Regions from separate parts of the Bradyrhizobium genosp. P genome, predicted to be linked through region 3. Evidence: predicted binding sites of a transcription regulator. Region 3 holds the regulator's gene; each other region holds the start of a gene.

Region 1 (6,560 bases), 3.5 Mb from region 3:
GCCAGCAGCGATTCCTGCAACGATGTCGGGATCGCAAGCTGGGTCACCGGACCGGCAGCGACATACCGATCATCCTGTTCGACCAGCGCGCCGCTTTCGACCACCGCCTTGGTCAGTTCCTCGACGAACAGCGGCACGCCGTCGGTTCGCTCCGTGATCTGGTCTGCGATCTCCTGCGGCAAGACCTTGCGGGCGGTGAGATTCGCGATCATCTCGGTGCAGTGCCGCCGATGCAGGCGGTCGAGACCGATCGTCGTCACCTGGGGACGGCCGGCCCAGGGGGGAACGAAGTCCGGACGGAAGGTGGCGATCGCGAGAAGCGGCAGGGCAGGGGCGCGATCGACGATCTGCCCGAACAGTTCGAGCGAAGTCGGGTCGACCCAATGCATGTCCTCCATCAGGAACAGCAATGGTTGGCGCGTCGCCAGTCCTTCCAACTGCGCCAGCAGCGCCTGCAGGGTTCTTTCCTTGCGCTTTTGAGGAGTCAGATCGAGCGCCGCGTAGCGTCCGCCGCCGGGTATTGACAGCAGGCCTGCGAACAGCGACACGGTCTCGCCGCGGCTGCCGGGCGCCGTGACGAGCGTCGACTCCAGCTTCGCCAGCCGCTGCTCGTCCCGGTCGTCGCGGCGAAAGCCGGCGGTGCGCTCGAGCTGCGTGATGACGGGGTAGAGCGCCGTGTCCTGGTGATAGGGTGAGCCGAACTGGCGCACGACCATATGCGGCTCGCTGCTCAGCTGCTCCAGCAGCGTCTGTGCGATCCGTGACTTGCCGATACCGGCCTCGCCCGAGAGCAAGACGACCGAGCCCTCTCCGCGCTGCACGCCATCCCAGCGTTGTATCAACTGGTCGAGCTCCTCGTGGCGATTGACCAGCGGCAGCGCGCTGGTGCGCAGCGCCTCGAATCGGCTTTCGGTCGGGCTGACGCCCAGCGCCTGCCACACCTTGACCGGCTCATCGAAGCCCTTGAGCGGAAACGTCCCGAGCTCGCTGTAATCGAACAGGCCGCCGGTCAGGCGGCGGGTGCTCGATGAGATCACTACGGTACCGGGCTCGGCCATGGTCTGCAGCCGCGCGGCCAGATTTGGCGTCTCGCCGATCACCGCCTGCTCCTCGGCGAGGCCGGCCGAGATCAGGTCACCGACGACGACAAGTCCCGTGGCGATGCCGACGCGGACCTGCAACGGGCCGCTGACAGGCGAGGCAAGCTTCGGCACCGCCTCGATCAGCGCCAGGCCCGCCCTCACGGCGCGTTCGGCATCATGCTCGTGCGCCTGGGGATAACCGAAATAGGCAAGGACTCCGTCGCCCATGTATCTGGCGACGAAACCTTTCGTACCGGTGATGATGTCGGCGCAACAGCTCTGGTAGCTGCCGATGATCTCGCGCAAATCCTCGGGGTCCAGTCGCGTCGACAGCGCGGTCGAGCCGACCAGGTCGCAGAACATGATCGTCAGTTGACGGCGTTCGGCCGTATCGGGCTTGCGCGGCGGAACGGATGCCATCAGCCCGACGGGAGAAGCTCCCTTGTCGACGGTTCCGAGTGCGGCGACGGCCCGCAGGAACTTGCGGCGGTGCCCGAGCAGCACGCCGAGCTTCTCCAGATCCGCATCGGTCAGATAGGGGACGACGCTGAGATCGACAGCGTTCTCCCGGAACGTCTGCGCATATCGTTCCAGACCGATGCTGTGAAGCCAACTGTCGATGTCCAAGTCAGGGCCCCTTGGCTGTTGCCAGCGGCAGCGTGCGACCGGCCACGATTTCAGGGGAATTTGCTTGAATCGACTGCCCGAACCGGTGCCTGACCGCCGACAAAGCGAGGATCCCCCCCGCATGTTGTAGATTTCCCGTCGCAAGCAGTCAAAGCGTCTCGCTCATGGTCGCGCAAGGATCGGTGGATCGCCGGTCGGACGGCGATTGACCGTCGTACGGACTTTTACCGGCGGTCATAACGCCCGACCTCGGAACGACGCGCGGCTTTCGTCCCAAACAAAAACCCCGGCATTGCTGCCGGGGTTCTGCATGTTTTGTGCCGTGAAGCGTGGACTTATTAGAAGTCCATGCCGCCCATGCCGCCGCCCGGAGGCATCGCGGGGCCGCCGGCGTTCTTCTTCGGCAGCTCGGCGACCATCGCCTCGGTGGTGATCAGCAGCGCTGCAACCGACGCAGCGTTCTGGATCGCGGTGCGAACGACCTTGGTCGGGTCGATGATGCCCTTCTTGACGAGGTCGACATATTCGCCGGTCTGGGAGTCGAAGCCGTAAGCGTAGGACTTGTTCTCCAGGATCTTGCCGACGATCACCGAGCCGTCTTCACCGGCGTTGATCGCGATCTGGCGAGCGGGAGCCGACAGCGCCTTGCGCACGATCTCGACGCCGGTCTTCTGGTCGTCGTTCTTGGTACGCAGGCCCTTGAGCTGCTCGGAGGCACGGAGCAGGGCGACGCCGCCGCCCGGGACGATGCCTTCCTCGACAGCCGCGCGGGTCGCATGCATCGCGTCATCAACGCGATCCTTGCGCTCCTTCACCTCGACTTCGGTCGCGCCGCCGACGCGGATCACCGCGACGCCGCCTGCGAGCTTGGCGAGACGCTCCTGCAGCTTCTCACGGTCGTAGTCCGAGGTGGTTTCCTCGATCTGCGCCTTGATCTGGGCGACGCGGGCGTCGATGTCGGCCTTCTTGCCGGCGCCGTTGACGATCGTGGTGTTTTCCTTGTCGATCATCACCTTCTTCGCGCGGCCGAGCATGGCGAGCGTGACGTTCTCGAGCTTGATGCCGAGATCTTCCGAGATCGCCTGGCCGCCGGTCAGGATCGCGATGTCCTGCAGCATGGCCTTGCGGCGATCGCCGAAGCCCGGAGCCTTGACGGCCGCGACCTTCAGGCCGCCGCGCAGGCGGTTGACGACGAGGGTGGCGAGCGCTTCGCCTTCGACGTCTTCAGCGACGATGACCAGCGGCTTGCCGGTCTGCACCACGGCCTCGAGCAGCGGCAGCAGCTCGTTCAGCGAGGAGAGCTTCTTCTCGTTGATGAGGATGTAGGCGTCGTCCATCTCAACGCGCATCTTGTCGGCGTTGGTGACGAAGTAGGGCGAGATGTAGCCGCGGTCGAACTGCATGCCCTCGACGACGTCGAGTTCGGTTTCGAGCGACTTGGCTTCCTCAACCGTGATGACGCCCTCGTTGCCGACCTTCTTCATGGCGTCGGAGAGGAACTTGCCGATTTCGGCATCGCCGTTGGCCGAGATGGTGCCGACCTGGGCGATCTCGTCGTTCGAGGTGACCTTCTTGGAGTTCTTGACGAGGTCGGCGACCACGGCTTCCACAGCCAGGTCGATACCGCGCTTCAGGTCCATCGGGTTCATGCCGGCGGCAACCGACTTGGCGCCTTCACGGACGATCGCAGCCGCCAGAACGGTGGCGGTGGTGGTGCCGTCGCCGGCCGCGTCAGCGGACTTGGAGGCGACTTCGCGCACCATCTGCGCGCCCATGTTCTCGAACTTGTCCTCGAGCTCGATCTCCTTGGCGACGGTGACGCCGTCCTTGGTGATGCGGGGAGCGCCGAACGACTTCTCGAGCACGACGTTGCGGCCCTTGGGGCCGAGGGTGACCTTCACCGCGTTGGCGAGGATATCGACGCCGCGCAGCATCTTGTCGCGCGCATCTACGCCGAATTTGACTTCTTTGGATGACATACTTGTTTTCCCTGGGTTGATGTTGGTCTCTCACCCTTCTCGGAGACGCCGGCGGCGCTCCTCAGGGTGAGCGTGCGGCGTTGGCTTAAGCAGCGGCCTTCTTCTTGGTGGCGGGGACGTCGAGGACGCCCATGATGTCGCTTTCCTTCATGATCAACAGGTCTTCATTGTCGATCTTGACCTCGGTGCCGGACCACTTGCCGAACAGGACGCGGTCGCCGACCTTGAGGTCGATGGGGATCAGCTTGCCAGCTTCGTCGCGGCCGCCCGGGCCGACGGCGATGATTTCGCCCTGGGAGGGCTTTTCCTTGGCACTGTCCGGAATGATGATGCCGCCAGCGGTCTTCTCTTCGGCGTCGATGCGCTTGACCACGACGCGGTCGTGAAGCGGACGGAATTTCATGCAGTCCTCCTAAGCATTTGCAGATGTTGTTGAATTTTCGAGCATTGGCAGTCCATCCCAGCGAGTGCCAGGGGACTGGGCAGGAGATAGGCCAAGCCTGGGCGGCGGGCAAGGGCTTCTAGCAGAAAAATTGGCACTCGAATGGTGCGGTTGCCAGCATCACCGGTCATGCTTAACGCGCGTCGCGGAGCCGCGCAGCCCTATTAGCACGTGCGGTAAGCTGCTGCTAACGCGGGAAATTTCAACAAATCGTTAAACATTTAGGCTTGTGATGGGTTAGTCGCGTGCGTCACATTTCTCTCATGTGAGCGCATCTTTTGCCGGGGTGGCTCCGGCAGGTCGGCCACCCCATGCAGAAGCGCTCCGTCACAGGAGGTTTGGCATGGTCTCGCGGGTTGGTGGGGTTGCTTCCGAGGACTTCAGGAAGCAGTTGCTGGGGTACGGGCTGACGACGGCGCAAATTCTCTATCGGATGCCGGATCATCCGTCGCTGCTGCAGACCTATGTCTGGCAGAACTACGATCTGTTTCCGAAATTTCCGGCGCTCAAGGATTTCCTGACGTTCTGGGAAGAGAAGTTGGAAGGCCCGCTGTTCGCGGTCACGATCGCGCATTCCAAGCTGATCAAGCCCGCGGAACTGCGTGCCGTCGACGGTGTGTTCAGATTGCACTGACCGTGCGGCGAACTGGCTTTCGCAGTTTGGAACGCATACATTCATGGTGTGTACGGAAGGCCCGACAATGCGCAAGCGAGCGGTTGATTTATCATTGGAGGAACTGGCGGCCATGGGCGCCAACGCTGCGCTCACGGCTGCTCAGAGAGCCTACGACGCTGGTCTCTCTGTCGCCGGCACGGCGGATGTTGCCCAGGCGGGTCGCGTGGCGTCGTCGTTGGTCGAGCGGCGTCCGTCGGGCACAGTCACAGGGCTTGCCGCGTCGGCATCCGATGTCACAACCGACCTGTCCGTTGCGGACACGCCCAACGCTAGGAAATCGGCTGATTGAGCGAACCGCCGCCTTTTCTTTTGGTCCTTGCCGGTCCGAACGGCTCGGGAAAGAGCACGCTCACGAACTACTTGATCGAGGCCGGAATCGACTTCGGCGAGTACATCAATCCCGATGAAATCGCCCTTGCAGTCTTCGGACCGGAACCCGAACGGTCGAAGCGAGCGCAGGAGATTGCGGACCGTCGTCGCGACCGTTGTCTGAGCGGGCAGTCGAACTTCAGTTTCGAGACGGTGATGTCGCATCCGAGCAAAGTCGATATCATGATCCGTGCGGTTGATGCAGGATACGACGTCACACTCTATTTCGTCTGCACCTCCGATCCGGAGATCAACGTTAGACGGGTCGAGAACCGTCAGTTTGGGCGGTCACGATGTGCCGCGCGACCGAATCGTCGCACGCTATTGGCGCTCACTGGACTTGCTGTGTCATGCGGCGTTGGTTGCGCGCCGCAGTGTGCTTTTCGACAACAGCGCTGTCGTCGGCTATCGCGCCAATCCGCGGCTGCCATATCCGCAGAATGGCCTGCGGCCGGTCTGTCAAATCACCGGGAACGGAAGAGAGTACGCAGTCGTGCTGGGGTCGGATATGCCCGGCTGGGTCGTTCAATTCCTGGTCAACCCGTTGGACGCGCTGGCGCGCAGTCCCGGAAGCGGAATCACCTTAAAGATCGAGCAGAAAACGGGACCGCTGGGGTAGCTTGGCTTTGCAATTGCCGCGTGGTCCGGGACTCGATAGTCTCCGCGCAGGTTGTGCCCGCTCGTCGGGTGAGGCGCACAGCAGGGAGGTCGGCAATGGTCAGGAAAAAGACGGCGGCAAGACCCGCAGCCAAGACCGCGGTGAAGAAGAAATGGACGGGGCTCAAGGGCGCGGCCAAATCCTCCGCGCGCAAGACCGTGAAGTCCAAGGGCCGCGTCTCGACGGCAAGGCCCAAAGCTGCAGCGAAGCCGACGTCAAAAGCCCGGCCGAGGCAGCGCATCGCCATCAGCCATCACCGCGAAGAGGATTTCAAGACCGACGGGTTGCGCACCTACGCCAAGTACCGCGACCTCGGCATCGCTGCGGCATCGCATGGCCTGGCGCAGGCGCATGTCATCCGGCTGCAAGGTCCGTGCAATCCGGAAGAGGTCTCGAAACTGCATTTCCACGACGTCGAATTCCAGATGGTCTATGTGCTCAAGGGCTGGGTGAAGACCTACATGGAAGGCGAGGGCGAGACCTTGATGAAGCAAGGCAGCGCCTGGACCCAGCCTCCGCGCGTCAGGCACATGATCCTGGATTACTCCGACGACGTCGAATTGCTGGAGGTGATCCTGCCGGCGGAATTCAAGACGGTGGAGTTGACGGCGTAAGGACGTCGTATGCTGCTCGCGCCAATGCTCGTCATGGCCGGGCTTGACCCGGCCATCCATCTCGCTTCGCACGAATGTTTCCCGATTGATGGATGGCCGGGTCATAGTCCTTC
Region 2 (6,560 bases), 1.7 Mb from region 3:
CGCAAATTCCACTCGATCGCCGCGCTGTGCGGCGACGGATTTCGACCCGAGTTGCAGGCGTTGTTCGAGCGTCTTGCGATCGATCCACGTTCCGAACTCTTTGTCAGAGACGACGGCATGACTCAGGCCGGTCCCGACCCCGCTTCCGAGGCAGCCATCACCAACGTCGAGCCGTTGAGGAAGAGAAGGGCCTGATGCAGTCGAACGTGCGGATGGCGAACGACGAGATTATTTCCACACCGACTTGTCGGCGTCCCAGCGCTGCCCCTTGAATTCCTTGGTCAGCGCGTTGATCGAGCCGTTATCGTTCTTCGGTTCGCCGCCTTCCTCGTCGCTGGTGGAGTCGTCGGACAGGTTCAGCTTCGCGCCGGCGCTGTCGTCCGTGGTCGAGGTCGCCGGGCTCGAGACCCAAAGCATCAGCCGATCGATGGCGCCTGGTCTGTCGGGTGAGACCAGCGCGGTGATTTCGAGATTCTCGGTGAGACCAAGGCTCGGATAGACCCCGCTCGGCCGCTTCAGAACCAGTTTCAGCTTGCCGGTGTTGGCGTTCCAGGTCGCGGATGCCGGCTTGGCCGACAGGGTTTTCGCCAGCACGCCCGAGATCGTGGCTGCGATCTTGTCCTTGTCGATCTTGTCGCCGTCGCGCCAGTCGGCGGCGGCGAAGCGGAGGGTGCGGTCCATCTCGACCACGCCGCTGGTCCAGCCGGCCGCCGTCACCCCCGGGGCCGATTTCGCCTTGGCGAGCAGCGCGGATGCGTGCTCGGGATCGACGGTAAGGCTGATGGTTTGCTCGCCGGCCCGCATCGCGTCGCAGGTCACGGCGAGGCTGCTGGTGCCGATCTCGACCGACTCGCCCTTCAGGCTCTTGAGGAAGTCGGACGCTGCATCGAGCTTCACCCGCACGCCGAGCGATTCCGGCGAGACGTCGGTGAAGTCCTTTGGCTGCGGCGTGATGCCGTCGTCGGAGGTCTGGTTGTCCTGGAATTCCTTCTCGCTGAGGTCCGAATTGTCGGACGAGGCGACCTCGGTCACGTTCTGGCCGACCGCGATCTGGCCGCGGAATTCGAACGTGTCGCCGGTCGGCTTGCGGGTCAGCTTGACGGTGACCGGCTGCTTGTCGGCGACGGACTGCGTGGAACCGGAGAGGGTCTGGCCGTTGACGGTGAGGGTGGCGACGAAGCGGTCCTTGCGGTCGGAGGTCTTGTCGGCGGGATAGCAGACGTCGAGCACGGCCGCGGTGACGGTCTTGCCCTGCCGGGTCTCCTTCAGGATGACGTCGGCATTGCCGTCCATCAGCCCGTCCATCGCGGTGAAATAGCGCGTCTCGGGGCCACCGGTTCCGGCCTTCTGCTGGAGCTTGATCTGGGCAAGCGCGGGAGCTGAGGCAACAACAAGACCGAGCAGGAGGAGCGGGAGCGTGCGCATACGATGAGTCCTCGACGGGCGAATCGGTGTTCGTAACTAGCAAACCTCTCTGTCATTGACCAAAAAAGAAGGCCGCCCGGAGGCGGCCTTCGATCTCGATGCAAATGGCGCTGACTGGATGGTTTAGAAGCCGCCCATGCCGCCCATTCCACCCATGCCGCCGCCACCGGGCATTGCCGGGGCCGCTTCCTTGGGCAGTTCGGCGACCATGGCTTCGGTGGTCACCAGCAGGCCGGCCACGGAGGAGGCGTCCTGCAGCGCGGTGCGCACCACCTTGGCGGGGTCGATGATGCCCTTCGCGATCATGTCGACATAGTCCTCGGTCTGGGCGTCGAAGCCGAAGGTCTCCGACTTGTTCTCGAGGACCTTGCCGACCACGATCGAACCCTCGACGCCGGCATTCTCCGAGATCTGGCGGATCGGAGCTTCCAGCGCCTTGAGCACGATGTTGATGCCGGCCTGAACGTCGGCATTGCCGTTGGTGATGCGGCCGACCGCCTTCTTGGCGCGCAAGAGCGCCACGCCGCCGCCCGGCACGATGCCTTCCTGCACCGCGGCGCGGGTCGCATTCAGCGCGTCCTCGACACGGTCCTTCTTCTCCTTGACCTCGATCTCGGTCGCGCCGCCGACCTTGATGACAGCGACGCCGCCGGCGAGCTTGGCCAGACGCTCCTGGAGCTTTTCACGGTCGTAGTCCGAGGTGGTCTCCTCGATCTGCGCCTTGATCTGGCCGACACGGGACTCGATGTCCTTCTTCTTGCCGGCACCCTTGACGATCGTGGTGTTCTCCTTGTCGATCACGATCTTGCCGGCGCGTCCCAGCATGTTGATGGTGACGCTTTCGAGCTTCATGCCGAGTTCATCGGAGATCATCTGACCACCGGTCAGGATCGCGATGTCCTCCAGCATCGCCTTGCGGCGATCGCCGAAGCCCGGCGCCTTGACCGCGGCGACCTTGAGCCCGCCGCGCAGGCGGTTCACCACCAGCGTTGCCAGGGCCTCGCCTTCGACGTCTTCGGCGAGGATCAGGAGCGGACGGCCGGACTGCATCACGGCTTCCAGCACCGGCAGCATCGCCTGCAGGCCGGACAGCTTCTTCTCGTGGATCAGGACGTAGGCGTCCTCGAGCTCGGCGGTCATCTTTTCGGCGTTGGTGATGAAGTAGGGCGAGAGGTAGCCGCGGTCGAACTTCATGCCCTCGACGATGTCGACCTCGGTGACGAGCGACTTGTTCTCCTCGACCGTGATCACACCCTCATTGCCGACCTTCTGCATCGCCTGCGCGATCATCTTGCCGATTGCGGCGTCGCCGTTGGCGGAGATGGTGCCGACCTGGGCGACCTCGGCGGAGGAGGCGACCGGCTTGGCACGCTTCTCGATGTCCTTGACCACGGCTGATACCGCGATGTCGATGCCGCGCTTGAGGTCCATCGGGTTCATGCCGGCGGCGACCGACTTGGCGCCCTCGCGGACGATGGCCTGGGCCAGCACGGTCGCGGTGGTGGTGCCGTCACCGGCGGTGTCGTTGGTCTTGGAGGCGACCTCGCGCAGCATCTGCGCGCCCATGTTCTCGAACTTGTCGTCGAGCTCGATCTCCTTGGCGACGGTGACGCCGTCCTTGGTGATGCGCGGCGCGCCGAAGCTCTTGTCGATCACGACGTTGCGGCCCTTCGGGCCGAGCGTCACCTTGACGGCATTGGCGAGCACGTCGACACCGCGCAGCATGCGGTCGCGGGCGTCTCCGGCGAATTTTACGTCCTTGGCAGCCATTTGTTTTGAACTCCTGGAAAATTGGACAGATGCGCTCGCCACGCCTTCATTCGTCGTTGCCGGGCAGAAGCACGAAGTGCGTCTTCGTGCTAGATGCCCCGGCAATCCATCTTTCTTCGGAGAGTGATGGATGCCCGGATCAAGTCCGGGCATGACAGCTGTGAGTGTGGCGGCCTTTCGGGTTTACGGGCTCAGGCCAGCACGCCCATGATGTCGGACTCCTTCATGATCAGGAGCTCCTCGCTGTCGAGCTTGATCTCGGTGCCCGACCATTTGCCGAACAGCACGCGGTCGCCGACCTTGAGGTCGATCGGGATCAGCTTGCCGGCCTCGTCGCGGCCACCCGGGCCGACGGCGACGATTTCGCCCTGGGAGGGCTTTTCCTTGGCCGAGTCCGGAATGATGATGCCGCCCTTGGTCTTTGCCTCGGCATCGATACGCTTGACCACGACACGGTCATGCAGCGGGCGGAATTTGGATTTAGCCATGACGTTCCCTCTTGCGGCTGGGTTTCAGGTTCGGTTCATCGAGACCGGGGTTGAGTGCGGTCCGGTCGGCGCCGGGCAGGACGCCCAACGCACTTAGCAATCGTTGTGTGGGAGTGCTAATGGTGCGCGGGAAATATGGCCTGGCGCGGTTTCTGTCAAGCAAACCGGAGTTAAGGCCTTGGTGAGGCCAATATAGCATGGTGCTAGGGAAACCGAATCGTAGCGATGACGTAATTTTGTCGGACGTCGTTGCTCCGCCTTGCGTTTTACGCTTGGCTGCAGGTGGGTGCGGCTGGGCCATTGTCGGGGGATGCGAATGATCAGGTCACTCAACGCGCGAATGGTCGCACGGCTCGCGGCTGTCCCGGCGCTGACGATATTCCTGGGGGCGTGCGGCAGCATGAGCCTTCCGTCGCTGTCGTCGAACACTGCGCCGGCGGCCGATCAGGGAGGGGGTCCGGAAATGCCCGCGACCATCCGCGCCGACGAGATTGTCGGCCGCTGGGGCCTTGCCTCGTTCCAGAATCCCACCGACCGCGCCCGCACCGAGGCCGCCGCGCGCGGCCAGTGCAAGCAGCCCTACGTGATCGGCGCCGGACAGTCCGGCGGCGTCATCATGCATCTGGCCGACCAGGCCACCCCGCAGGAACTGCGGCTGAAGGGCTCCCCGAGCGGCAAGAACTATATCGGCCCGCCCGGACCTACCCCCGGCGAGCAGGACCGCGAGATCGTCTCCTTCGACGGCCGCGTCATGATCACCCGCTTCGTCGACAAGGACGCCGCCACCCGCTACGGCAACATGGTCTACGTCCGCTGCGCGCCGCGGGCGTAGCGGGGACTATCCAAGTCGTCATTGCGAGCGAAGCGAAGCAATCCATGGGTCCCGCGGCGGAAGTATGGATTGCTTCGTCGCTGACGCTCCTCGCAATGACGGGCGGATAGACAGTCGCCAAAAAAACGCCGGCCCCTTGGCCGGCGCTTCTGTGTCGATCTGCCTGCGCTTAGTTGAACATTGCGTCGATGTCGTCCTGCGAGGCGTGGCCGACGTCGCCGTCGAGCTTCGGGCCGTTGAGCAGGCGGTCGTCGCCCTGGCGGGTGTCGACGATCGGCGGCGCATGTGCCTTGATGGCGTCGACGCCGCCCCAGATGTTCATCATCTCGTTGATGTGCTGCTCGATGAATTTCATCGTGTGCATCACCTTGCTGATGCGCTGGCCGGTGAGGTCCTGGAAGTTGCAGGCCTCGAAGATCGCGACCACGCGCTCCTGGATTTCCTCGCTGAGCAGCTTCTGCTGGTCCGGCGTGACGGTCTTCGACAGCGCGCTGGCGGCCTGGTCGATCGCTTCCACCGCCTCGAGGATCTGCTGGGTGGCTTCCTCGGTGCCGCCGACCACGGCGCCGAGCTCGCCATTGACCTTGGCCATCTCCTCGCCGTTGAAGCTCTTGCCGTGCAGCACGGCGATCTCGCGCTTGGTGCGGCTGATCGCGTCGTGGATCAGGTCGAGCTCGACCTTGAGCTTCTCGCACTGCTCGATCTGGGCGCGATAGGTCTCGAGCAGCGTATGCGCTTCGGCGACTTCGCGCGCCACCGAGGCTTCCATGGATTCAGTGACGGCGGCGCGCGGCGCGGAGCCGCCGGCCATCTGGGCGCGGATGGCGCGAAGCTCCGCCATGATCTCGCGATGCATCGGACCGATGTCGACAGCGTCCGCGGCCACGGACTCCGGCATCGGCACATCGCCCATCAAGGCCTGCTCGACACGAAAACGCTTGCGACTAACCGACATGATTTCATTCCCACCCCTTCACATCAGCCTCTTCTAGGCGGAAGCGATTTAACGTCAGGTTCACGCGGGAACAGTTTGGCGCGCATGGCGCAAATGCGCCGTCAAACCGCGGTTAACCATGCCGGTCGCGCGTTCATCCAAAATAAACGCTACCGGACAAAACCGCGCGTGGTCGACGACGTGGTGAATCGAAACGCCGGATCTGTTTACCAAACCGATGCGGTTTTCATTGCTTATTGACCACGTGCAGCGGCGCAGTCCGTGCGCCATGCGAAACACGTCACGACGAAACAGTACAGAGTACGTCGATGTCCAAGAAGACCACGCTTGCGCTGCTTGCCGGCGCGTCCCTGCTTGCGTTCCCACATCATGCCCTTGCGATCGACGCGGCGCCGCCGGCCGAGCCGACCGTGATCTACGCCGACCAACAGGCGCCGCAACCGCCGATGCGCACCGCCTATGTGCAGCAGCCGCAGCGCTCCAATATGGGCGGCGGCTTCATCGAATTCCTGTTCGGTGACGGCCCGTCGTCGCAGGGCTACCGGCAGCAGCCGGTGTATCAGCAGCAGCCGGACTATTACGGCAACCGCAGCGGGCTGCCGCCGATGGATCCGCAGCAGCAGATGATCTACCAGCAGCAGGAAGAGGCGGCGGGAGATCCGAGGCAGCGTCCGTTCGACCCGAAATATGAAAAGCAGATGGTCGAGTATCACGGCAAGGAGGGCGCCGGCACCATCGTCATCGATACGCCGAACAAGTTCCTCTATCTGGTACAGCGTGATGGCCACGCGCTGCGCTACGGTGTCGGCGTCGGCAAGCCCGGCTTCAGCTGGGCGGGCATCAAGACGATCTCGGCGAAGAAGGAATGGCCGGCCTGGACGCCGCCGCCGGAAATGCTGGTGCGCCGTCCCGACCTGCCGCGGCACATGGAGGGCGGGCCGGAAAATCCGCTCGGCGCGCGCGCGATGTATCTGGGATCCTCGCTCTACCGAATCCACGGCTCCAACGAGCCCTGGACCATCGGCACCAACGTCTCCTCCGGCTGCATCCGGATGCGCAACGAGGACGTCATCGACCTCTACGGCCGCGT
Region 3 (6,560 bases):
GAGGAAGATCGATGACACCTCGCGCCCCGGCACGCGGGCCGCGGTGGTCTCGATCTCGCGGGCGAACGCGCGTACGAAGCGCTCCTCGTCGACGGGCGCGTGCCGGACATGGCTGTTGAAATCGCAATATGGGCATTTCGACAGGCAGAACGGCCAGTGCACGTAGACGCCGAATGCCCTTCGTTCAGCGTGGCTCAAGGCAGATCTCCGCGAGCTTCACGAAGGCGCGGGCGCGATGTGACAGGCCGAGCCCGATCGGCGGCAGGCCGTGCTTCTCGATGCTGGTCATTTCACCGAAGGTACGCGCGTGTCCGTCGGGCAGAAAGGCCGGATCGTAGCCGAAGCCGGCAGTGCCGCGCGGCGGCCAGACGAAAGTTCCATCGACCCGGGCCTCGACCTCTTCGAGATGATCGTCGGGCCAGGCCACACACAGCGCGGAGACGAAATGCGCCCTGCGCTTGTCCGGCGTGGTGGCGCCGCGCTCCTGCAACAGGCGCTCGATCTGGGTCATCGCCGCCATGAAGTCCTTGCTCTCGCCGGCCCAGCGCGCCGAATAGATACCGGGTGCGCCGTCGAGCGCGTCGACCACGAGGCCGGAATCGTCGGCAAAGGCCGGCAATCCGGTTGCCTTCGCTGCAGCGATAGCCTTGATCACGGCATTGGCGCGAAAGCTGTTGCCGGTCTCCTCGGGCTCGGCGAGGCCAAGCTCACCGGCCGACACCGCTTCCACCCCGTAAGGCGCCAGCAGCTCCCGCATCTCGGCGAGTTTGCCGGGATTGTGGGTGGCGATGACGAGCTTTCCGGTGATTCGGCGGTGCATGGCCAATCTGACTACGCGACCGCGATCTTTTGCAAGTCGACCAGACGCGCGACACCTCTGCGGGCGAGCGCCATCAGCGCCAGGAATTCGTCCTGCGAGAACGGCGTCTTCTCGGCGGTGCCCTGCACCTCGATGATGCGGCCGTCGCCGGTCATGACGAAATTGGCGTCGGTGTCGGCCTCGGAGTCCTCGGCATAGTCGAGGTCGAGCACCGGCGTGCCCTTGTAGATACCGCATGAAATCGCCGCCACGTTGTCGCGCAGCACGTTGGCCTTCAGCATGTTGCGGGTCTTCATCCAGTTGATGCAATCCGCAAGCGCCACCCAGGCGCCGGTGATCGAGGCGGTACGGGTGCCGCCGTCGGCCTGGATGACATCGCAATCGACGGTGATCTGGCGCTCGCCGAGCGCTTCCAAATCGACCGCGGCGCGCAGCGAGCGGCCGATCAGCCGCTGAATCTCGACGGTGCGGCCGCCCTGCTTGCCGGCGGAGGCCTCGCGGCGGGTTCGCTCCAGCGTGGCACGCGGCAGCATGCCATATTCGGCGGTGACCCAGCCGCGGCCCTGGCCCTTCAGCCATGGCGGCAGCCGCTCCTCGAGCGTGGCGGTCACCAGCACATGGGTGTCGCCGAATTTCACCATGCAGGAGCCCTCGGCATATTTGACGACGCCGCGTTCCAGCGACACGGGACGCAGTTCATCGGGCGCACGGCGGCTTGGCCGCATGGGAATCCTCCGAAAATCCGAGAGAAGCAGTCGGAGCGTGACGACCTATCCTTGAATCGTCATCGCGCTCTAACACTTTGTTTCAGCATGATCTTTTCGGAAAAACCGGTTCCTGTTCGTCCCGATCATGCTCAAGGCGTGCTTGTAGGAGGGGGAAGCGGCAGCGGCAAGGGTTTTCGGCCCGGCCTGCGGGGGTGAATGCGTGCTTGTCACGGGCCTCGCGGATCGACAGATTGGGGGCAATTGTGAGGGAGTAGAACGTGGCTCACCACGACCCGATCAGCCTGATCACGCCGCATGCGGGGCTTGCCCAGCTCAACGAGCGTTCGCGCGACATTTTTCGTCAAATCGTCGAAAGCTATCTGGCGACCGGCGAGCCTGTCGGCTCGCGCAACATCTCGCGCCTGATCGCGCTGCCCCTGTCGCCGGCATCGGTCCGCAACGTGATGTCGGACCTCGAGCAGCTCGGGCTGATCTACGCGCCGCACACATCGGCCGGCCGGCTGCCGACCGAACTCGGCCTGCGCTTTTTCGTCGACGCGCTGATGCAGGTGGGCGATCTCACCGAGGCGGAGCGCCAATCGATCCAGACCCAGCTTGCCTCCGTCGGCCGTGCACAATCGGTCGAGGCGGCGCTTGGCGAAGCGCTGACCCGGCTGTCGGGGCTGACCCGTGCGGCAGCGGTGGTGCTGACGCCAAAATCGAACGCGCGGTTGAAGCACATCGAATTCGTCCGGCTGGAACCGGAGAAGGCGCTGGTCGTGCTGGTCGCTGAAGACGGTCAGGTCGAGAATCGGGTGCTGGCGCTGCCGCCGGGCGTTCCCTCCTCGGCGCTGATCGAAGCGACCAATTTCCTCAACGCGCGGATTCGCGGCCGGACCCTGGCCGAAGCGCGCCTCGAGCTCGAGACCGCCTTGACGCAGAACCGCGCCGAGCTCGATCAACTGACGCAGAAGGTCGTGACGGCCGGCATCGCGAGCTGGTCCGGCGGCGAGAGCGAAGCCCGGCAGCTGATCGTGCGCGGCCACGCCAATCTGCTGGAGGATCTGCATGCGCTCGACGATCTCGAGCGCATCAAGTCGCTGTTTGATGATCTCGAGACCAAGCGTGGCGTGATTGACCTGCTGGGTCGCGCCGAGCGCGGTGAGGGGGTACGGATCTTCATCGGCTCGGAGAACAAGCTGTTCTCGCTGTCGGGTTCCTCGACCATTATCGCGCCTTACAGCGATGCCCATGGCCGGATCGTCGGCGTCCTCGGCGTGATCGGCCCGACGCGGCTGAATTATGCCAGGGTGATCCCGACGGTTGATTACGCCGCGCGCATTGTCAGCAAGATCCTGGGTGGCTGACCGGACGGAAGTTCGTTTCCATTTGACGCGTTTTCTTCACGCGAACCGGAGGCCACTTCGCTCGAAACCGCTATGTGGCGCTTGATTTTCGCCGCTCAAAGCACGATATCCGGGCCAGCCAATCCCCAAGATTTGAACCGCGCGCGTTTTTCGAGAAGGCAAGCCATGACCGATCCGAACCGGACCAATGACAATACCGAGAATCCGGCTCCGACGGGCGAGCCTGTGACCTCCAAGCCCTACATCATGCCCGACGATCCGGAAGTCGGATCGGCGGAAGCCTTGAGCAAGGAACTGGCTGAGGCGCGCGACAAGACGCTGCGCACGCTGGCCGAGATGGAGAATCTCCGTCAGCGCACCCGCCGCGAGGTCGCCGACGCCAAGACCTATGGGATCACCGGCTTCGCCCGCGACGTGCTCGATATCGCCGACAATCTGCAGCGTGCACTCGATGCGGTTCCGGCCGAGACCAAGGAAGCCGCCGATCCCGGCCTGAAGGCATTGATCGAAGGCGTCGAGCTGACCGAGCGCTCACTGCTCAACGCGCTGGAGAAGAACGGCGTGAAGAAGTTCGACCCGATCGGCGAGAAGTTCGATCCGAACTTCCAGCAGGCGATGTACGAAGTGCCCGACCCGTCGGTGCCATCAGGCACGGTGGTGCAGGTCATGCAGGCCGGCTACATGATCGGCGAGCGCATTTTGCGCCCGGCGCTGGTGGGGGTCTCCAAGGGCGGCGCCAAGGCCGCTCCGGGTGCCGACTTCACGGCCTGATCGCCGTGACTTCGCGCGAAAGACCTTACGCGCGAAAGGCTTGCGCCAAGAAACCTCAAGCCAGGAAACTTAAGCGATGTCCGATGACTGGATGCGCTTGACGCCGGCCTTGGCCATGTCGGCCCAGGCCTTCGCAAGCGACCCTTGCGTGTCGATGCCGCGGCAGGCGTCTTCCACCACATAGGTTTCGAAGCCGGCCTTGCGCCCGTCCAGCGCGGTCCACGCCACGCAGAAATCGGTGGCAAGTCCCGCGATGAAGACGCGCTTGACGTTGCGCGCCTTGAGATAGGGCGCAAGTCCGGTGGTCGTCTTGCCGTCGGCCTCGGTGAAGGCGGAGTAGCTGTCGACGTCCTGGTGAAAACCCTTGCGGATGATCAACTCGGCTTGCGGGATTGCGAGGTCTTTCGACAGCGAGGCGCCGTCGGTGCCCTGCACGCAGTGGTCCGGCCACAGCACTTGCTTGCCATAGGCGAGGTCGATCGTCTCGAATGGCTTCTTGCCGGAATGGGCCGAGGCAAAAGAGACGTGTCCGGGCGTGTGCCAGTCCTGCGTCATCACCACATTGGCGAAGCTCTTGGCGATCTTGTTGATGATCGGCACCACCTGCTCGCCGTCCTTCACCGCGAGGCTGCCGCCCGGCAGGAAGCAGTTCTGGACGTCGATCACCAGCAGCGCCGAGCCGTCGTCGGGCTTGATCGCCGCCGCCCAAAGCTCGCCTGGAACCAGGGTGGCAAGTGCCGTCGCACTGAGACCTGCAACAACCTGCCGTCGATCCAACATTGTGCCTCTCCTCGACTGGCTGAAACCGCGCGAGGAGGCTAGTTCCGTTCGCTGGCCTGCGAAAGTCCGATTTTTCGGCGGGACTTGCGGAAACGGCGATCAGCCGCGCGGCTGGATGCCGTCACGCACCGCGCGGAAACGCGGGAACGCGGTTTCCCAATCGGTGCGCGGCGAACTGCCGATGATGCGCATCGACGACTGTGTGCCGAACCGCAGCCACTGCACGATGGTCACCGGCGTGTTGTCCTTGCCGCTGATCGCGTCGATCCGTGTCTCGTAGCCGGCCTGGCCGTCGATCCGCATCGGCTCGGACATGGTGATGCGTCCGTCGCGCACGCCGGGAATCGTGGTCGCGATCTGCTGGGCGAAGCGGCCGCGATCATCGGGCGAGGCCGCCGTCGAGCCGATGATGCCGAGGAGCATGAAGGGCTTGGTTTCGAAGCCGCTCTTCTCGTCGCCGTCGGCCAGGAGCAGCGCCGCGCCCGGTGCCAGCATGCGGACGTTCTTGAAATTGCTGAGCTCGGTGATCTTGAACGGCATCATGCCGAGCTGCTCGTCGACCGGTACGTCATTGCGGATGACGGCGGTGGCGAACATCTGCCGCACAGCATCGTCGGTGTAGATCTTGGCGGCGTTCTCCGGCACCTGCACCGCGATGTAGCCGGAGAAGGTCGGGCCGGGCAGGATCATCGAATAGCGGCGCACATTGGTCGTGCCGTCTCGCGCGCTCTCGATCGTGTAGTAGCCGAGGCCTGCCGGGGTTTCGAGGCTCTCGGGCTTGATGCCGCCGCTGCCGGCGGGATTGGCCTTGAAGGCACTGACGACCTCGCCATAGGCATCCGGGGGCAGATCGGCGACCAGAACCCTCACGCCCTGGTCCTCGGTCTCGAAGCCGATGAAGGACTTTGCGCGGGCGAGACCAACCAGCGGCTTCATGCCGACATGGGCACCCGGCGGAAACACCACGTCGTCCGCGAAAGCAGAACAGGTGGCGGCAATCAGCACGGCAACCGCAGCGAGAACTCGAAAGGGCATCATGAAGGATCTACCGGATTTGCTTGGAGGCCGCTCAACGGGCCAATGCGGGGCTGGGTGGGCCCCATCAGTCAGCCCGCTTTTAGCGGTTTTGATGGCCCTGCAACAGGCTTGCTTGATCTCCGTTGCCGCCTTGCGGCCCCGATTCGACGGGATTCTTGCGAGATAGAACGGGTTTCTCGACATTTCTCTGTGAACGAATGAGGCGACCGGCACAACCTCCAGCAGCCAAATGGCGCGTCCCAGACGGGTGAGCCGATCGCGCGCTCGATCCGTTGTGAGCGTTCACTCAACAAGCGAAGCCCGTGTGGGCAGCGTGATCGCGCTTGATCGCGTCAGGCAACATTGCCTATTTGTTAACATGTTTGGACGTTGAACCGGCGCGGGGCCCAAGCTGACACAATCTTTCAAACGTCAGTCTTTTCAGGCTTCAACGTTGCGTCCAGTCCTTGCGGGCCAGACCCTCTCTCCTATATCAGGCTCACCGTCGCAATATCGCGAGTATGTGAACGTCTGGGGGTTCGGTTCGGGGTGCCGTCAGGGCCCAACCAGCCTGCCGTAGCAAGAAGGATATGGAAAACCATGGGTAAGGTCATTGGGATCGACCTCGGCACCACGAATTCGTGCGTCGCCGTGATGGATGGCAAAAATGCCAAGGTGATCGAGAACGCGGAAGGCATGCGGACGACTCCGTCGATCGTTGCTTTCACTGACGATGGCGAGCGCCTCGTCGGCCAGCCGGCGAAGCGCCAGGCGGTAACTAATCCCGAGCGCACGTTCTTTGCGGTGAAGCGCCTCATCGGCCGCCGCTACGACGACCCGATGGTCGAGAAGGACAAGAAGCTCGTTCCCTACAAGATCGTCAAGGCATCGAACGGCGACGCCTGGGTCGAAGCCGACGGCAAAACCTATTCGCCCTCGCAGGTCTCGGCCTTCATCCTGCAGAAGATGAAGGAGACCGCTGAGGCGCATCTCGGCCAGAAGGTCGATCAGGCCGTCATCACGGTTCCCGCTTATTTCAACGACGCCCAGCGTCAGGCCACCAAGGACGCCGGCAAGATCGCCGGCCTCGAGGTGCTG

The links. Region 3 encodes HrcA, which represses chaperone genes, less so after heat shock. Its sites were predicted from a motif close to GTTAGCACTCNCNNNNNGNGAGTGCTAAC; they were not measured.
Region 1: a site for HrcA is predicted at 4,135-4,163, ahead of ACP2YO_RS17740 (co-chaperone GroES). Genes of this name have one in related genera too.
Region 2: a site for HrcA is predicted at 3,776-3,804, ahead of ACP2YO_RS40690 (co-chaperone GroES). Genes of this name have one in related genera too.

What each region holds. Positions count from the first base shown of each region.
Region 1 covers NZ_CP188195.1:3,660,818-3,667,377, forward strand. Annotated here, with positions in the region: gene ACP2YO_RS17730 (AAA family ATPase) at 1-1,709, opposite strand, end outside; gene groL (chaperonin GroEL) at 2,048-3,688, opposite strand; gene ACP2YO_RS17740 (co-chaperone GroES) at 3,774-4,091, opposite strand; gene ACP2YO_RS17745 (usg protein) at 4,474-4,764, shown strand; gene ACP2YO_RS17750 (hypothetical protein) at 5,456-5,794, shown strand; gene ACP2YO_RS17755 (cupin domain-containing protein) at 5,890-6,447, shown strand.
Region 2 covers NZ_CP188195.1:8,473,970-8,480,529, reverse strand. Annotated here, with positions in the region: gene ACP2YO_RS40705 (hypothetical protein) at 1-195, shown strand, start outside; gene ACP2YO_RS40700 (hypothetical protein) at 229-1,425, opposite strand; gene groL (chaperonin GroEL) at 1,549-3,195, opposite strand; gene ACP2YO_RS40690 (co-chaperone GroES) at 3,387-3,683, opposite strand; gene ACP2YO_RS40685 (hypothetical protein) at 4,000-4,515, shown strand; gene ACP2YO_RS40680 (protein phosphatase CheZ) at 4,685-5,470, opposite strand; gene ACP2YO_RS40675 (hypothetical protein) at 5,531-5,740, opposite strand; gene ACP2YO_RS40670 (L,D-transpeptidase) at 5,779-6,560, shown strand, end outside.
Region 3 covers NZ_CP188195.1:188,538-195,097, reverse strand. Annotated here, with positions in the region: gene hemW (radical SAM family heme chaperone HemW) at 1-198, opposite strand, end outside; gene rdgB (RdgB/HAM1 family non-canonical purine NTP pyrophosphatase) at 185-820, opposite strand; gene rph (ribonuclease PH) at 832-1,545, opposite strand; gene hrcA (heat-inducible transcriptional repressor HrcA) at 1,806-2,894, shown strand; gene grpE (nucleotide exchange factor GrpE) at 3,060-3,665, shown strand; gene pncA (bifunctional nicotinamidase/pyrazinamidase) at 3,735-4,445, opposite strand; gene ACP2YO_RS00945 (hypothetical protein) at 4,545-5,483, opposite strand; gene dnaK (molecular chaperone DnaK) at 6,063-6,560, shown strand, end outside.